DNA from 2 places in the Pseudobutyrivibrio sp. JW11 genome. Region 1 is predicted to be linked to the other one. Evidence: riboswitches for the same ligand, from Rfam matches in the RefSeq annotation. Region 1 holds a riboswitch; the other holds the start of a gene.

The links. A riboswitch is a leader RNA that binds a small molecule or an ion and turns the genes downstream of it on or off. The one in region 1 is predicted to bind thiamine pyrophosphate.
Region 2: another riboswitch for thiamine pyrophosphate. It lies ahead of thiT (energy-coupled thiamine transporter ThiT); the one in region 1 lies ahead of thiE (thiamine phosphate synthase).

Annotation. Positions count from the first base shown of each region.
Region 1 is NZ_FOWB01000005.1:137,560-144,516, forward strand. It holds gene BM102_RS07125 (VanZ family protein) at 1-887, shown strand, start outside; gene BM102_RS07130 (DMT family transporter) at 890-1,753, opposite strand; gene BM102_RS07135 (TetR/AcrR family transcriptional regulator C-terminal domain-containing protein) at 1,971-2,513, shown strand; gene BM102_RS07140 (MarR family winged helix-turn-helix transcriptional regulator) at 2,644-3,087, shown strand; gene BM102_RS07145 (radical SAM/SPASM domain-containing protein) at 3,347-4,435, shown strand; TPP riboswitch at 4,479-4,583, shown strand; gene thiE (thiamine phosphate synthase) at 4,654-5,283, shown strand; gene thiD (bifunctional hydroxymethylpyrimidine kinase/phosphomethylpyrimidine kinase) at 5,280-6,059, shown strand; gene thiS (sulfur carrier protein ThiS) at 6,076-6,270, shown strand; gene thiF (sulfur carrier protein ThiS adenylyltransferase ThiF) at 6,271-6,906, shown strand; gene BM102_RS07170 (thiazole synthase) at 6,927-6,957, shown strand, end outside.
Region 2 is NZ_FOWB01000001.1:231,046-238,002, reverse strand. It holds gene BM102_RS01060 (Na/Pi cotransporter family protein) at 1-514, opposite strand, end outside; gene hflX (GTPase HflX) at 654-1,886, opposite strand; TPP riboswitch at 2,014-2,110, shown strand; gene thiT (energy-coupled thiamine transporter ThiT) at 2,143-2,709, shown strand; gene BM102_RS01045 (YwiB family protein) at 2,752-3,168, opposite strand; gene BM102_RS01040 (GntR family transcriptional regulator) at 3,183-3,857, opposite strand; gene ispE (4-(cytidine 5'-diphospho)-2-C-methyl-D-erythritol kinase) at 3,894-4,769, opposite strand; gene BM102_RS01030 (hypothetical protein) at 5,008-5,742, shown strand; gene BM102_RS01025 (alanine/glycine:cation symporter family protein) at 5,822-6,957, opposite strand, start outside.

The DNA of each region.
Region 1 (6,957 bases):
GCGTTAGTTCTAGCAAAAATGCAGATAAAAGCGCAATCATCAGAAAAATTATCCTTTGGGTGGCCTTTGTAGTTTATCTTTTTTTCCTTTTCTATTTAGTATTTCTTGCAAGAACTCCAAATCCAGATTATGTAGTTCGTAATGCGGGCTTTAGTATTTTTACTATGACATGGCAAGATATCGAGCTTCCAGAGGAAGAGTTTATCGAGTTTTATCTCAATGTTATGGTGTTCATCCCTATGGGATACTTGCTTCCATATATTTTCAGATGGTTCAGAAATCATGCATGGAGCAGATCACTTATTATGTGCTTTGTTTCCTCTATTGTAATCGAGAATTTACAGCTTATCACAAAGCGTGGAACATATGATACTGCGGATGTTATAGCAGATACATTTGGCGGATTTATCGGAATAGCGTTATACATGCATCGTGCATACACTCTCACAAATCCAGAGTGGAGAAAGGATTTTAAGTACTACAAGCGATGGAAGAAGCTGGCGAAAAATGGAGTTCTTTTTCCATTTTCTAAAAAGCTTGCTATCAATCGTGTTATTATCCAAGCTGCAGATGAGGACGAGATTTGGAATTTCTATGTAAAAGATTTGGGATTCCAGATTAAGAAGATTATTATTCCAAAGGATGTTACTCAGACAAACTTACTTCTATCAATGGGAAGAACTTCCTTGGAAGTACATTGTTTGAACAAGCAGAATGATATACCGGCCCAGACTATAGTGCTTGCACACCACAATATGGATGGTATAAAGCGAAGATTAGATAAGGCAAATATAACAAGTGAATGTGGAACGGACCCATACACAAATCATAGAACATTGACTGTGATGGGCCCGGACAATACTAAGGTTATTTTTCTTGAAACCTAATTCTATTCAGTTTTTAGATTCATGTACCATCTAAATATGGCAACACCGATAATGATGGCATATCCTGCAATACTGAGGATTGAAGGAATCTCACCAAGGAAGATTATTCCAAGGATGGCTGCAAATACAACTTGTGTGTAATCAAACACAGAAATCTCTTTTGCAGGAGCGTATTTGTAAGCGGTGGTGATTGAGAACTGTCCAAGTGATGCGCTTACACCAGCCATAAGCAGGCATAGCAATTGTGTTGGACTCATTGGAGCAAAATCTGTTATTAAAAATGGCAGAGTCACTACACATGAAAAGAACGAAAAATAAAATACAATAACAGGAGTTTTTACACCCTGTTGTCCAAGCTTGCGGACACAAACATATGCTGTTCCTGCGCCAAAGCCACCAAATAGGCCGATGAGTGCAGGAACAGTTTCTGTTATAAGGCCTGTTGGTCTGATGATGAATAATGCGCCGATAAAAGCAATGATAGTAGCTGCGATATCAACACGCTTTGGATATTCCTTCAAAATAAAAATAGAAAGAATAATAGCAAAGAATGGTGATAGCTTATTTAGCATGTTGGCGTCGGCAATTCCTAATCTATCGATAGCATAGAAGTTTGCAATAAGTCCTGATGTTCCGAAAAAGCATCTTGCAAACAAAGGAGGAATACTTGGCTTTTCAACTTTAATTCCTACGTTGGCCCTTAGAAGAGCTGCGATGGCAACAAACATGGCCACGAAGTTTCTAAAGAATGCTTTTTGCATGGTTGGCAAATCGCCTGAGATACGGACGAAAAATGTCATAAGTGAAAAGCCGACAGCGGCTAATAGAATACAAATGATTCCCTTGAGTTTGTTATTTTTAGTCATAATGGGTCTCCTAAATCTTGATTATTCCCCAAACACATATCATACAATTAAAGAGTATATCACGTAATATTGATGAATTGTATAGATTTCTGTTTTTCTGTCAGCAAGAAGTCATAGCTAAATTATGTGAATTGCATCTTATAAAGTTGGTATTGAAGTTGCAAGAAAAATATTGGTAAAATAAGCATAGTAGGAAGGGGGAGAGGCTATGCATAGGATGTCAACAAAAGAAATTTTGGCGGAATCTTTCAAAGAGTTGGCAGAGAAAAAACCAATTAATAAAATTACGATTACAAATATCACTGATAATTGTGGAATGACACAGCCTACTTTTTACAATCATTTTAGGGACAAATATGATTTGATTACCTGGATTTATTTGCAGGAAGCGCAAAAGCATATTAAAAACGTAGGGAAAGATGGCTGGACATGGAAAGATACAATTAGTTGTAATCTACAGTATTTTATGGACAACAAGTCCTTTATAGTCAACGCATTAAAGAATACCAAGGGGATGGATTCTTTTGTTTTTCAGATGGCCAATACAAACCGTGATTTACTTGTAAAAGAAGTGAAAAGTAAAACAGGAAAAGATGAGTTATCTGATGAAATGATGGCATTGATTAAGATGTACGTATGTGGCATATGTCAGTACGTATGTGGCTGGTTATTGGAACCAAATCCAATGCCATGCGATAAACTAGCCGGCATCATACAGGAATTTGCTCCTAGTGAAATACGTCCATTTATCTGCGCTTAATTTTGTAAAATTAAATCAATGCAAAATGATTTAGTATTTGCGTTTAGCTATATATCGACTTTCTGTAATATCGTTGATACATTATTATTGTACACAATACTAATGTGAACGAATTACAGGAGAGTATAAAATGACAAAAACATCGGACAAGGTATTATGTTTGGAGAATCAGCTTTGTTTTCCATTGTATGCATGTGCTAAGGAGGTTGTACGTAAGTATAGAAAGCCTCTTGAGGAACTTAATCTTACCTACACCCAGTATATTGTCATGATGGCTTTATGGCAGGCTGGCGATTTGACTGAAGGAGAAATTGGAAAGTGCGTGCATTTGGATTCAGGCACTTTGGCTCCACTTTTAAAGCGATTAGAAAAGCAAGGCATGATTACCAGAGGAAGATCTGAAAAGGATGAGCGAAAGCTTGTTATTAAGCTTACAGATGAGGGACAGGCATTAAAAGAAAAAGCTAAAAAGGTTCCAGCTCAAATGAAAGGGTGTCTTAATCTTTCAGATGAGGAAAAGGCTCAGTTAAAGAAGCTACTGGATAAGGCTATGCAAGGAATTGGTGAAGAATAAAATTGATTTTTACAATCTTCACATAGATTTCAGATAAGTAACAGTACAAGTTCATAATGGGAGAGTAATATACAATCATCGCAAGAGCGATAAAACTTTTTCATATATCATTCTCCCAAAAAAAGCTGCTGGCGGGCAGCTTTTTTTACTATGTATTTATAATTGAAAATGATTATCAACAGGAGTATAATGATTTTACAAAATCGAATCACACACAATCGATGCGATGGAATGATAAGATCATTTAAGAGGTGTATATATGGAAAAGGAATTTGATATTCAAGCGTATATGACAGCTGGAGTAGAGCGAGTTGTAAAGGATTCAATTCGTGCTACTTTGAAAGATCCAGCTGAAAGCATTTTTATGGCAAAGTTTGCATTAGCAACAAAGAAAGCTGCTGATGTTAGAAAGAAATTCAAGGAAGAGGGCTTACATGTTCCTCCATTCCTAATTGCATCAATCACTAGCAATTGCAACTTACATTGTGCAGGCTGTTATTCTCGTCAGAACGACGCCACAAAGGATTGCGAGCCTGTAAATCAGCTTAGCGATGAACAGTGGCTTACCATCTTCGATGAAGCAGAGGATTTAGGAATCAGCTTTATTCTTCTTGCTGGTGGCGAGCCTCTTCTTAGAAAAGGTGTCATCAAGGCAGCTGCAAAGAAGCCTAATATTCTTTTCCCAATCTTTACAAATGGAGTATTCATCAGTGATGAGTACTTTGAGTTATTTGATAAAAACAGAAACCTTGTGCCAATCATGAGTATTGAAGGACACAAGGAAGCAACTGACAGCCGTCGTGGCGAAGGAATTTACGATAAGCTTATTTCAAACATGGAAACATTCAAAAAGAATGGTCAAATCTTCGGCAATTCAGTTACAGTTACTACAGAAAACTTTGACGATGTTCTTTCTGATGATTTTGTATCTATGCTTCAGGGATATGGCTGCAAGGCTGTAATCTATGTTGAGTATGTTCCTGTATCAGATGAGAGCAAGCACCTTGCCCTTAGCGAGGACCAGGAAGAGCAGCTTAGAGCTAGAATTGCCACTCTTCGTGAGGAATATGAGGACATGGTTTTCATTTCATTCCCAGGTGATGAAAAGTCATCAGGCGGATGTGTTGCAGCAGGCAGAGGATTTTTCCACATCAATTCCCATGGTGGAGCTGAGCCATGCCCATTCTCGCCATTCTCCGACACAAACGTAATGGACATGGGCCTTCGTGGAGCCATTTCGTCACGTCTCTTCCAGGTACTCCAGGCAGGCGACATCCTAAAGGATGACCACGTAGGTGGCTGCGTCCTCTTCGAAAAGAAAGAACAGGTGGAGGCACTTTGCAATTAGGTGTTGATTTTTTGCCACACTTGTAGCATTATATGTAAGGAATTTAATATGAGACGGGAGCTTGTAGACAGGCTGAGAGGAAGGTGTGACCTTCGACCGAGAACCTGATTTGGATAATGCCAACGTAGGGACGCCGATTAATAATGATATTGATATTATGCGGAAGCTATTTGAGAAATCAGGTAGCTTCCGTTTTTTTATGCAAAAAAGGAGGAATAATGGAATTTAATAGCGAGCTTTATTTTATTACTGACAGTACACCGTATGAGCTAGATGAATTCCTGTGGCGAGTTGAGGATGCCTTAAAGGGCGGCGTAACTTTGATGCAGCTTCGAGAAAAAAATCGTACCACAAAGGAATATATTGAACTGGCACAGGCAGTACATGAGATTTGCAGAAAGTACAATGTTCCGCTGATTATTGATGATCGTGTGGATGTAATGCTTGCTGTGGATTGCGAGGGGGTCCATTTAGGGGCAGAGGATATGCCTCTTGAGATGGCAAGAAGGATTATCGGCCCTGATAAGATTTTGGGAGCTACTGCCAAGAAAGTGGATGTAGCAAAAGCAGCATATGAGGCTGGGGCTGATTATCTGGGAGTTGGCGCAATCTATCCAACTACTACAAAAGTAAAAACTATCATTACGTCCACGGAGACATTGGATGCAATATGTAAGGCAGTTCCTATCCCAGTTAATGCTATTGGCGGTTTGAATGCTTCCAATATGGATGTATTAAAAGGAATTGACATAGCTGGGGTTTGCGCTGTTTCAGCCATTATGAAAGTAGATTCGCCACGAAATGCTGCTGAAAGTATGAAAAAGAAATTTAGGGAGATAAAAGGATGAAGGTAGTTTTATCAATTGCGGGAAGCGATAGTAGTGGTGGTGCAGGTATCCAGGCAGATTTAAAGACGATGACTGCACATGGAGTCTATGGAATGACAGCAATCACTGCACTTACTGCACAAAATACCACAGGGGTAACAGAGATTGTGGAATCATCGCCACATTTCCTGGAAGAACAAATAGATGCTTGTTTGACTGATATTCCGGCGGATGCGGTAAAAATTGGAATGCTTCCATCAGTGGAGCAAGTGCGAGTGGTAGCTAGAAAGCTTAAGGAGTTTGGAGCAAGGAATATTGTGGTGGATCCGGTTATGGTGGCTACAAGCGGAAGTAGATTGATGGAAAACTCCACCCCAGCAGTGATGGCAAAAATGTTATTTCCACTGGCTAGAGTTATTACACCAAATATACCTGAAGCAGAAACCCTTACCGGCACAAAGATAGAAGACAAAATAGATATGGAGCAGGCAGCCAAAAAGCTTGGTGAAAAATATGGATGTGGAGTTCTTGTAAAAGGCGGTCACTGCGTGGAGGATGCAAGCGATGTTCTTTTTGATAATGGATGTGTTACATGGTTTGAAGGGGAAAGAATTGATAGCACCAACACTCATGGAACAGGCTGCACATTATCAAGTGCTATTGCATCGAATTTGGCACTGGGGTACGACTTGAAAGACTCTATCATAAATGCGAAGTCATATATAGAAAAAGCTATTGGCGCAAATCTGGATTTAGGTAAAGGTAACGGTCCACTTAATCATTGTGTGGCCAGCTAGAAGGAAAGGAGAAGTAATGGTTTTCTTAAATGGAAAAGAGTATGAGTTAGCAAACAAGACGCTTGCTACTGTACTGGATGATTTTAAATTTGACGTCAGAACTATTGCTGTGGAGATTAACGAAGAAATCATTTCTAAGACAACATTTAATGAGACCATCTTAAAGGATGGGGATGTTGTTGAGGTAGTAAGTTTTGTAGGAGGCGGCTGATTGATACCGACAAAGGATGAGTTCTATAAGGCGCTTGTAGATAGACATGGCGCAGAAAATCAAAAAAAATTCGACGAGGCTGTGGTTGCAATATGTGGGCTAGGTGGCTTGGGATCTAATATAGCCACATGTCTTGCAAGGGCGGGCATAGGCCACTTGATTTTGATTGACTATGATTTTGTGGATGTAAGCAATCTCCATAGACAGCATTACAAAATCAATCAGGTTGGTATGAAAAAAACTGATGCAATGGCGGCTAATCTACATGAAATAAATCCATACATAAAGATTGAGACTCATAACATAAAGCTGACCGAGGCTAACACAAAACCATTGATAGAAAAGGCGGATATTGTCTGTGAGGCTTTTGACTCACCTGAAAGTAAGGCTATGCTTGTTAATCTAGTACTAGAACAAATGTCAGATAAATATATTCTATCTAGCTCGGGAATGGCGGGATTTGGCAGTGCAAATGATATAAAGACTAGAAGAGTATCAAAGAGATTCTACCTTTCAGGAGATGGGGTTAGTGATGTTAATGATGGTATTGGGTTGATTTCATCTAGAGTGATGGTTTGCGGAGCACACGAAGCAAATATGGTACTTAAAATTCTCATTGGAGAATTAGACGCATAAAAATGAAAGAGGAAAATGGAATGGAAAATGACAAACTGGTAATCGGTGGTA
Region 2 (6,957 bases), on a different contig from region 1:
GATTTGTTAATCCAGCAAGGAAGTTCTTAAACATCACTGAATTTGCAAGTGGTGCAATGGATGCTTTCATGATTGTGATTCCCTGGAAAAGCATACCGAATCCCATAAAGAAAGAACCTAAATGCTTAACAATATCTCTCTTCATGAAAAGATACATTACTGCACCAATAAACAAAATGAATGGTGTGAATGTAGCAATATTAAAAGCTGTAATCTGTGCTGTGATTGTTGTACCGATATTGGCACCTAAGATAACGCCGATGGCCTGTGAAAGCGCCATCATACCTGAATTTACAAAACCAATAACCATAACATCGGTTGCAGATGAACTCTGAACCAATACTGTCATAGCTATACCAACGATGACTGCTACAAATTTGTTTGTAGTAGCCTTCTCTAGAATAACCTGAAGATTATCTCCACAGCTGTTTTTTAAGCCTGTAGACATAATCGACATTCCGAAAAGAAATAGACCCACTCCACCAAGAAGTGATAATATCTCTGCTAAAGTCATTATTTTCTCCTTCTACCGTACTTTTCCTTCATGAAAAGTAAAATCCTTAATCCTTCTTTTTTTAGTCCTTGATAATCATAACATGTTAGAATGCCATTGTCTAAGTATTTTCTATGATATAAGTAAAATTTGTGTAAATTCAGATATAAGCCTTGATGAAAATACCGTCTTCACGATATTCCTCTGAAATCAATTCTCCTGTCTCTCTAATCTTTGCAATACTTCCAGCTTCTGTGTAAGGCACTAATCGCTCAATATATTCCTTATTTCCACGCATCAAAGTAGCAAGGATTTCTCGCACTTTATCCAGGCCTTTTCCTGTCTTAATGGAAGTGTGTACTGTATAATCAGCTCTTAAATCGTGATAATCCAGCTCATCCTCAAGCTTATCTACTTTATTAAAAATAGTAAGAACAGGTTTGTCGCTAACTCCTAATTTATCCAAAGTCTCGTATACGATTTCCATCTGACGATCCATCTGAGGATTGCTTACATCCACCACGTGAATGATGAAATCTGCATATTTAGCTTCTTCCAATGTACTCTTGAAAGCATCCACCAAATGATGAGGAAGCTTTCTAATGAATCCTACTGTATCTGTGAGCAGAATCTTTTGATCATTATCCAAGAGGAGCTCACGAGTGGTTGGATCAAGGGTTGCAAAAAGAGCATCCCACTCAAGGATGTTTGCATCTGTAAGTTTATTTAAAAGTGATGATTTGCCTGCATTTGTGTAACCAACAATAGCCGCTACAGGCACGCCATTTCGTTGTCGCTTTGAACGTGTAAGCTCACGATGGTTTACAACGTCATTTAACTCTTTCTTCAGCTGAGTAATGCGACCTGCAATAAGACGCTTATCCATCTCCAGCTTTTTCTCACCAGGACCACGAGTTCCGATAGCTCCGCCGCCACCTGCTGCAGTACCACCCACACGAGACATGTTTTTACCAAAGCCAGTCAATCGAGTCATCTCATATCTAAGCTGCGCCAGCTCAACCTGAATCTTTCCCTCTGCTGTGCCTGCACGGGCAGCAAAAATATCAAGGATAATAAGGGTTCTATCCATGACCTTTGTATCTAACGCATCAGCAAGATTGCGCATCTGTGCTGGTGTTAATTCATCATCGCAAACAATACCTGTAGCCTCTGTCTCCCAGATTAGATTTGCGATTTCCTCAACCTTGCCAGAGCCCACATATGTGCCTGGGTTTCTGCGCTCCAGATTCTGCATGATTTCTCCCACAACCTGTGCACCGGCAGTTTCACAAAGCTCTGCAAGCTCGTGAAGGGAATCCTTAGCCTCTACCTCATCCCCTTCATTAACTGATACAAGTATTACTCTTTCTATAATCTTTTCTGTATTTACCATTTAATATCCTATCTTTTCAAAATCTCTTATAGTTACATTCTACAATGTTGTTTTATTTACTGCAATTTAATTGTTATTTTCTCATTGACTATATTTCCTACAAGTGATATTTTTATATCGAAATTAAATATTTTGCTAGGGGCGCATATGCTGAGAGGTGCTTGCACCGACCCTTAATACTTGAACTGGATAATACCAGCGTAAGGAAGCGATAGACGAATCTCCTAGCATTGATGTATGAAGGGAGATTTTTTTAATGATTAATCACATGTCTAACGAAAAAACAAAAATCACATTTTCTGCAAAGCAACTAGCTTTTTGTGCTGCTTCTATGGCACTTGCTTTTGTTTTGTCTAATATTAAGGTATTTAAATTCCCAACTGGTGGCTCAATTACATTACTTTCAATGCTTGTTGCTTGTCTTCCAGGTTTCTGGTTCGGCCCAATCGTAGGAATTATCACAGGTGTTGCCTATGGATTGCTAAACCTCATTGTTGATCCTTATATTCTTTTCCCAGCACAGGTTATTGTTGATTACATACTCGCATTTGGTGCTCTTGGATTATCTGGATTCTTCAAGGATTCTAAATATGGTCTTATCAAAGGTTACATCGCAGCTGTTTTAGGACGCTACGTATTTGCGGTAATCTCAGGATGGATTTTCTTTGGCGAATGGGCTTGGGAAGGTTGGAATCCACTAGCTTACTCACTTGCTTACAACGCAATCTACATCTTTGCTGAGGCTGCTGTAACACTTATCATTCTTTTCATTCCACCAGTAAGAGATGTCATGAACAGACTTAAAAATATGGCTACTGAATAATTCTTAATAACAAAAACGCCAGAGGCAATCTCTGGCGTTTTCTTATTCTAACGTTGCTTTAATTTCTATCACTGTATTGATAGGTTCGCCACCGGCTTCCAAATCGTAATCAATTAAAAGATTGATTTCGGTATCCTTTTGCTCGATTACAAGACGCTTTGTGTGAACCACAATAGTCATCATGCCCATTGGTGTATTGTAAGCATTTCTGGTTCGAGCCCCTGGGGCAAACTCAAGCTTTGATTGAATGTCTCCTTTTTGAGTCAATGTAAGCTTGTTGTGTTCAAAGCTTATTAGACAATCTACCTTTTGGCCCTCTGGCATAACTCGATTATAAGAAAGGTAACGTTTACTACCTCTATCAATAAATGAACCCACATACTCCTCATTTGTAGTCTCTGATTCGTGGCCCATCTTTTGCTTGGAGCAAAGTTTAATATTACATTTTGTTCCTGTCATTATTTATTTCCAATCTATTTTTGTTCTCTAATTAATTCACGAACAGCATTTATCTGATTTGACAAATGAACATGCATTATATCCTTCAGGAAATCTACATCTCTTCTGTCGAAACCGTCAATTATAGATTTATGTTCAGATATAAGCTGCGCGTAAACAGATGGATTCTTTACATATTCGTAACGATATCTGTACATCTGCTCTCTTGCAGAATTGATTATGTTTTCAAGCTTAGGATTTGCAGCTGCTGCATAAATCACATCATGGAATGCCTCATCAGCCTCCACAATCTTGCGAACATCGTCAGTTCTAGTAGCTGACTCAAATGCCTTCATAGCTTCCTTGAGCTCTACAAACTGAGCGTCAGTCATTCTTTCGCAGGCACATACCACAGCAAGAGCATCAAGTGCATCTCTTACTTCCAGTACATCCTGTAAATCTTTTTCTGTCATTTTAGCAACCTGAGCGCCCTTACGTGGAATTGTAACAGCAAGTCCCTCGTGCTCAAGCATTCTGATTGCTTCTCTGATAGGTGTACGGCTAACTCCAAGCTTTGTAGCTAAATGCATTTCCATTAGCCTCTCACCTGGCTTGAGTTCGCCCTTAAGAATAGCTTCGCGTAGGGTGTTAAACACCACATCGCGAAGTGGTAAATAATCATCCATTTGAAGTGTAAGATTTTCAGTCATTCTGTTTAAATCTCCTTATTTCATGTGTGAAACTAATTAATACTTGTTGTTAAAAAGTGTAGTGAGATAAAGCTGCTTTACCAGCTTGCTCTCAGTAAGTGCTTCCTTGGCTGCCTTTGCTGTTTTGTTGTCTTCAAAAAAGCCAAATACAGTAGGACCACTACCACTCATCATTGCGCCAACTGCTCCATAATCCAGCATGATTTTCTTTATATCAGCAATAACTGAATGTAGTGGAATTGTAACCTCTTCGAGTACATTTCCCATGTGGTTGCAAATGGCATGTAAATCCTGATTTTTAATATCTGAAATCAGCTGATCGATGTCTGGATGCTTAACATTGTCAAAGCATGAATCCAAAGATTCATATACCTGCTTTGTAGAAACTGAAATGCCTGGCTTTGCAATAAGCACTGGGCACTTCACCATTGGTGAAAGTGGTGTGAGCACCTCTCCAATTCCCTCTGCCAAAGCTGTACCACGCATTACACAGTATGGTACATCGGCTCCGATTTTAACGCCTCGCTCCATCAAATCTTTTCTGCTGAGATTCAAATCAAAAAGTTTATTTATTCCAAACATTACAGCAGCTGCATCTGTAGAACCGCCTGCCATGCCTGCAGCAACAGGGATATGTTTTTCCAGGCTGATATGCACACCAGTGTGTATATCAAACTCCTCCATGAGAAGCTTTGCTGCCTTAATGCAAAGATTGTCATCGTTAACAGGAAGAAAGCGAAGATTGGTGCTCATGGTAACAGCATCCCCCTCCTGCTTCTTAATGCTGACCTTGTCAAAAAGATTGACTGTCTGCATAATCATTCTTACTTCATGATATCCATTGTCCCTGATTCCTGTAACATCAAGTCCGATATTTATTTTTGCTAATGCTTTAAGATCTATATTATCCATTGAAAAGAAATTACTACTCCATTAAAATTTGTACTTGTGTGTATTTTGTACTTAATTGTTCTTTGTATTCAATCTTAATAAATTTTAACAAAGATACCACACTTTTACAAGAATTTTGTATTAAAATAAATACAATCTAATAATAAATATTTCTCAATTAGCATCCGATAATAAGAATAGGAAAAGGATTTCCATATGGTTTTTTATTCATGGCCACAGTAACAAGGAGGTTATTATTATGGAGTTAAGCACATTAAGCAGCGTATCTTCTAATATAGCAGGTACCTATTCTAAGACTACAAATTCTGATGGTTCGGTTACAGAAACACTTGAATTCAATGCATCAAAACAGGAAATCAGCGCATCAAAGTTTTCCGATGAAGCTGCTGTTTATGAAAAATCTGATGAACAATCACTGACAACAGACAACTACAAAAAGACAGATAGAACTGCTCTTATCCAGCAGTTGAAGGCTGACCAGGAAAAGATGATTAACAATCTTTTAGATATTGTTATGAAAACAATTAATGGTCAGGGAAGCACATTTGCTATTGCTACTCAGGATGATATGTGGAAATTCCTTGCAGAAGGTAAATTCACAGCAGACGAGGAAACAATTGCAAAGGCAAAGGAAGATATTTCCGAAGATGGATACTGGGGTGTTAACCAGACATCTGATAGAATTGTAGATTTTGCCATCGCACTTTCTGGCGGAGATACATCAAAGGCAGACATGCTCTTAGATGCCTTCAAGAAGGGCTACGAGCAGGCAACTGGAACTTGGGGCAAGGATTTGCCAGACATCTCTTCTAAAACTTACGATGCTGTATTAGATAAATTTGAGCAGTGGAAGAATGGCTCATACAGTTCTGGATCTAACTCAGCAAATAATGCAGGTGCAGCCGGTGGAACATCCATCACATATATGGAAAACATTTCCACTGTAAGCTCATCTACATATATTGAGACCTAAAACCATCTTAAAACTAAATAAATCAAGGCTGGTCAAATTGACCAGCCTTTTTTAATGTACATTTTACATAAAATATATTCTATTGTTTTGCTTTCTCATCCCAAACCTTTACATCAATGCCAACAACTTCTGATGTAAATGGTGTGCCATCTTCTTTTTCGTAATGTATCTGGGCTTTTTTAACATACTTAAATCCGATGTATAAAAGTGGAATGTTGCAGTATGCAATCAGAATGTTTGCGAAATCTGATAAATCCCAAAGGGCACCTAAGTCCATTCCTACGATTGATGTAAGCATACCAAAGCAGATAACTATTATATCGAGTATACGAATAACATTTATGAACACCTTGCTTCTGCTGATTCTATTTGCACAGATTTCTGAGAAGGACATGAAGCCTAACAAGCAAGTGAATGCAAAAAGTCCAAAACAAAGTGAAATAAGTAAGGTTACTACTACGTTGAATGCTGTGCCTGGTGTAAGCTCTGCTGCTGAGGCAAGATACTTTGGAAGCTTGCCAAGCTCGAACCATGCTTCGCCTGCATCTGTAAGCCATACACGACCCATGATTACAACAAAGCCTGTAAGTGTACAAATAACAATTGTATCAAGAAAAACTCCAATTGCCTGAACGCAGCCCTGATCACATGGATGCTTTGCATCTGAAGCAGCTGCTGGCATTGTGATTGTACCTTGGCCTGCCTCATTAGACATAAGACCACGCTTTACGCCCTGCATAAGAGCGATTCCAAATGCTCCACCGAAAACTGCTTCCGGCTTGAATGCCTCTGTAAATACTGCGTAGAAGAACCATGGAATTCTTGTAAAGTTGATGACAATAAGTATTACAACAGTTAACACATAAACAATTGCCATTATTGGAACAAGTACATCAGTAACCTTTGAAATCTTTTTTGTTCCACCAAATGAAACTGAGATAGTTGCAATGATAACGATTACAAAGCCAATCCAATATACAGCATGTGTGGTTGGAAGCTCCTGTCCGCTAACAATGCTTGCTATCTGGCCCATTGCAGATACTGTGTTAAATCCCTGTGCTGGGAAGCAAAGCAATGCATAAATAATGTACATAAGTGATAATACAACACCAACTATTGCAGAATTCTTTATAAGTCTGCGTCCATAGAAGGCCATACCACCTACATATTCATCATCTTTTCTCTCTTTGAAAATCTGAGAAAGTGTAGACTCTA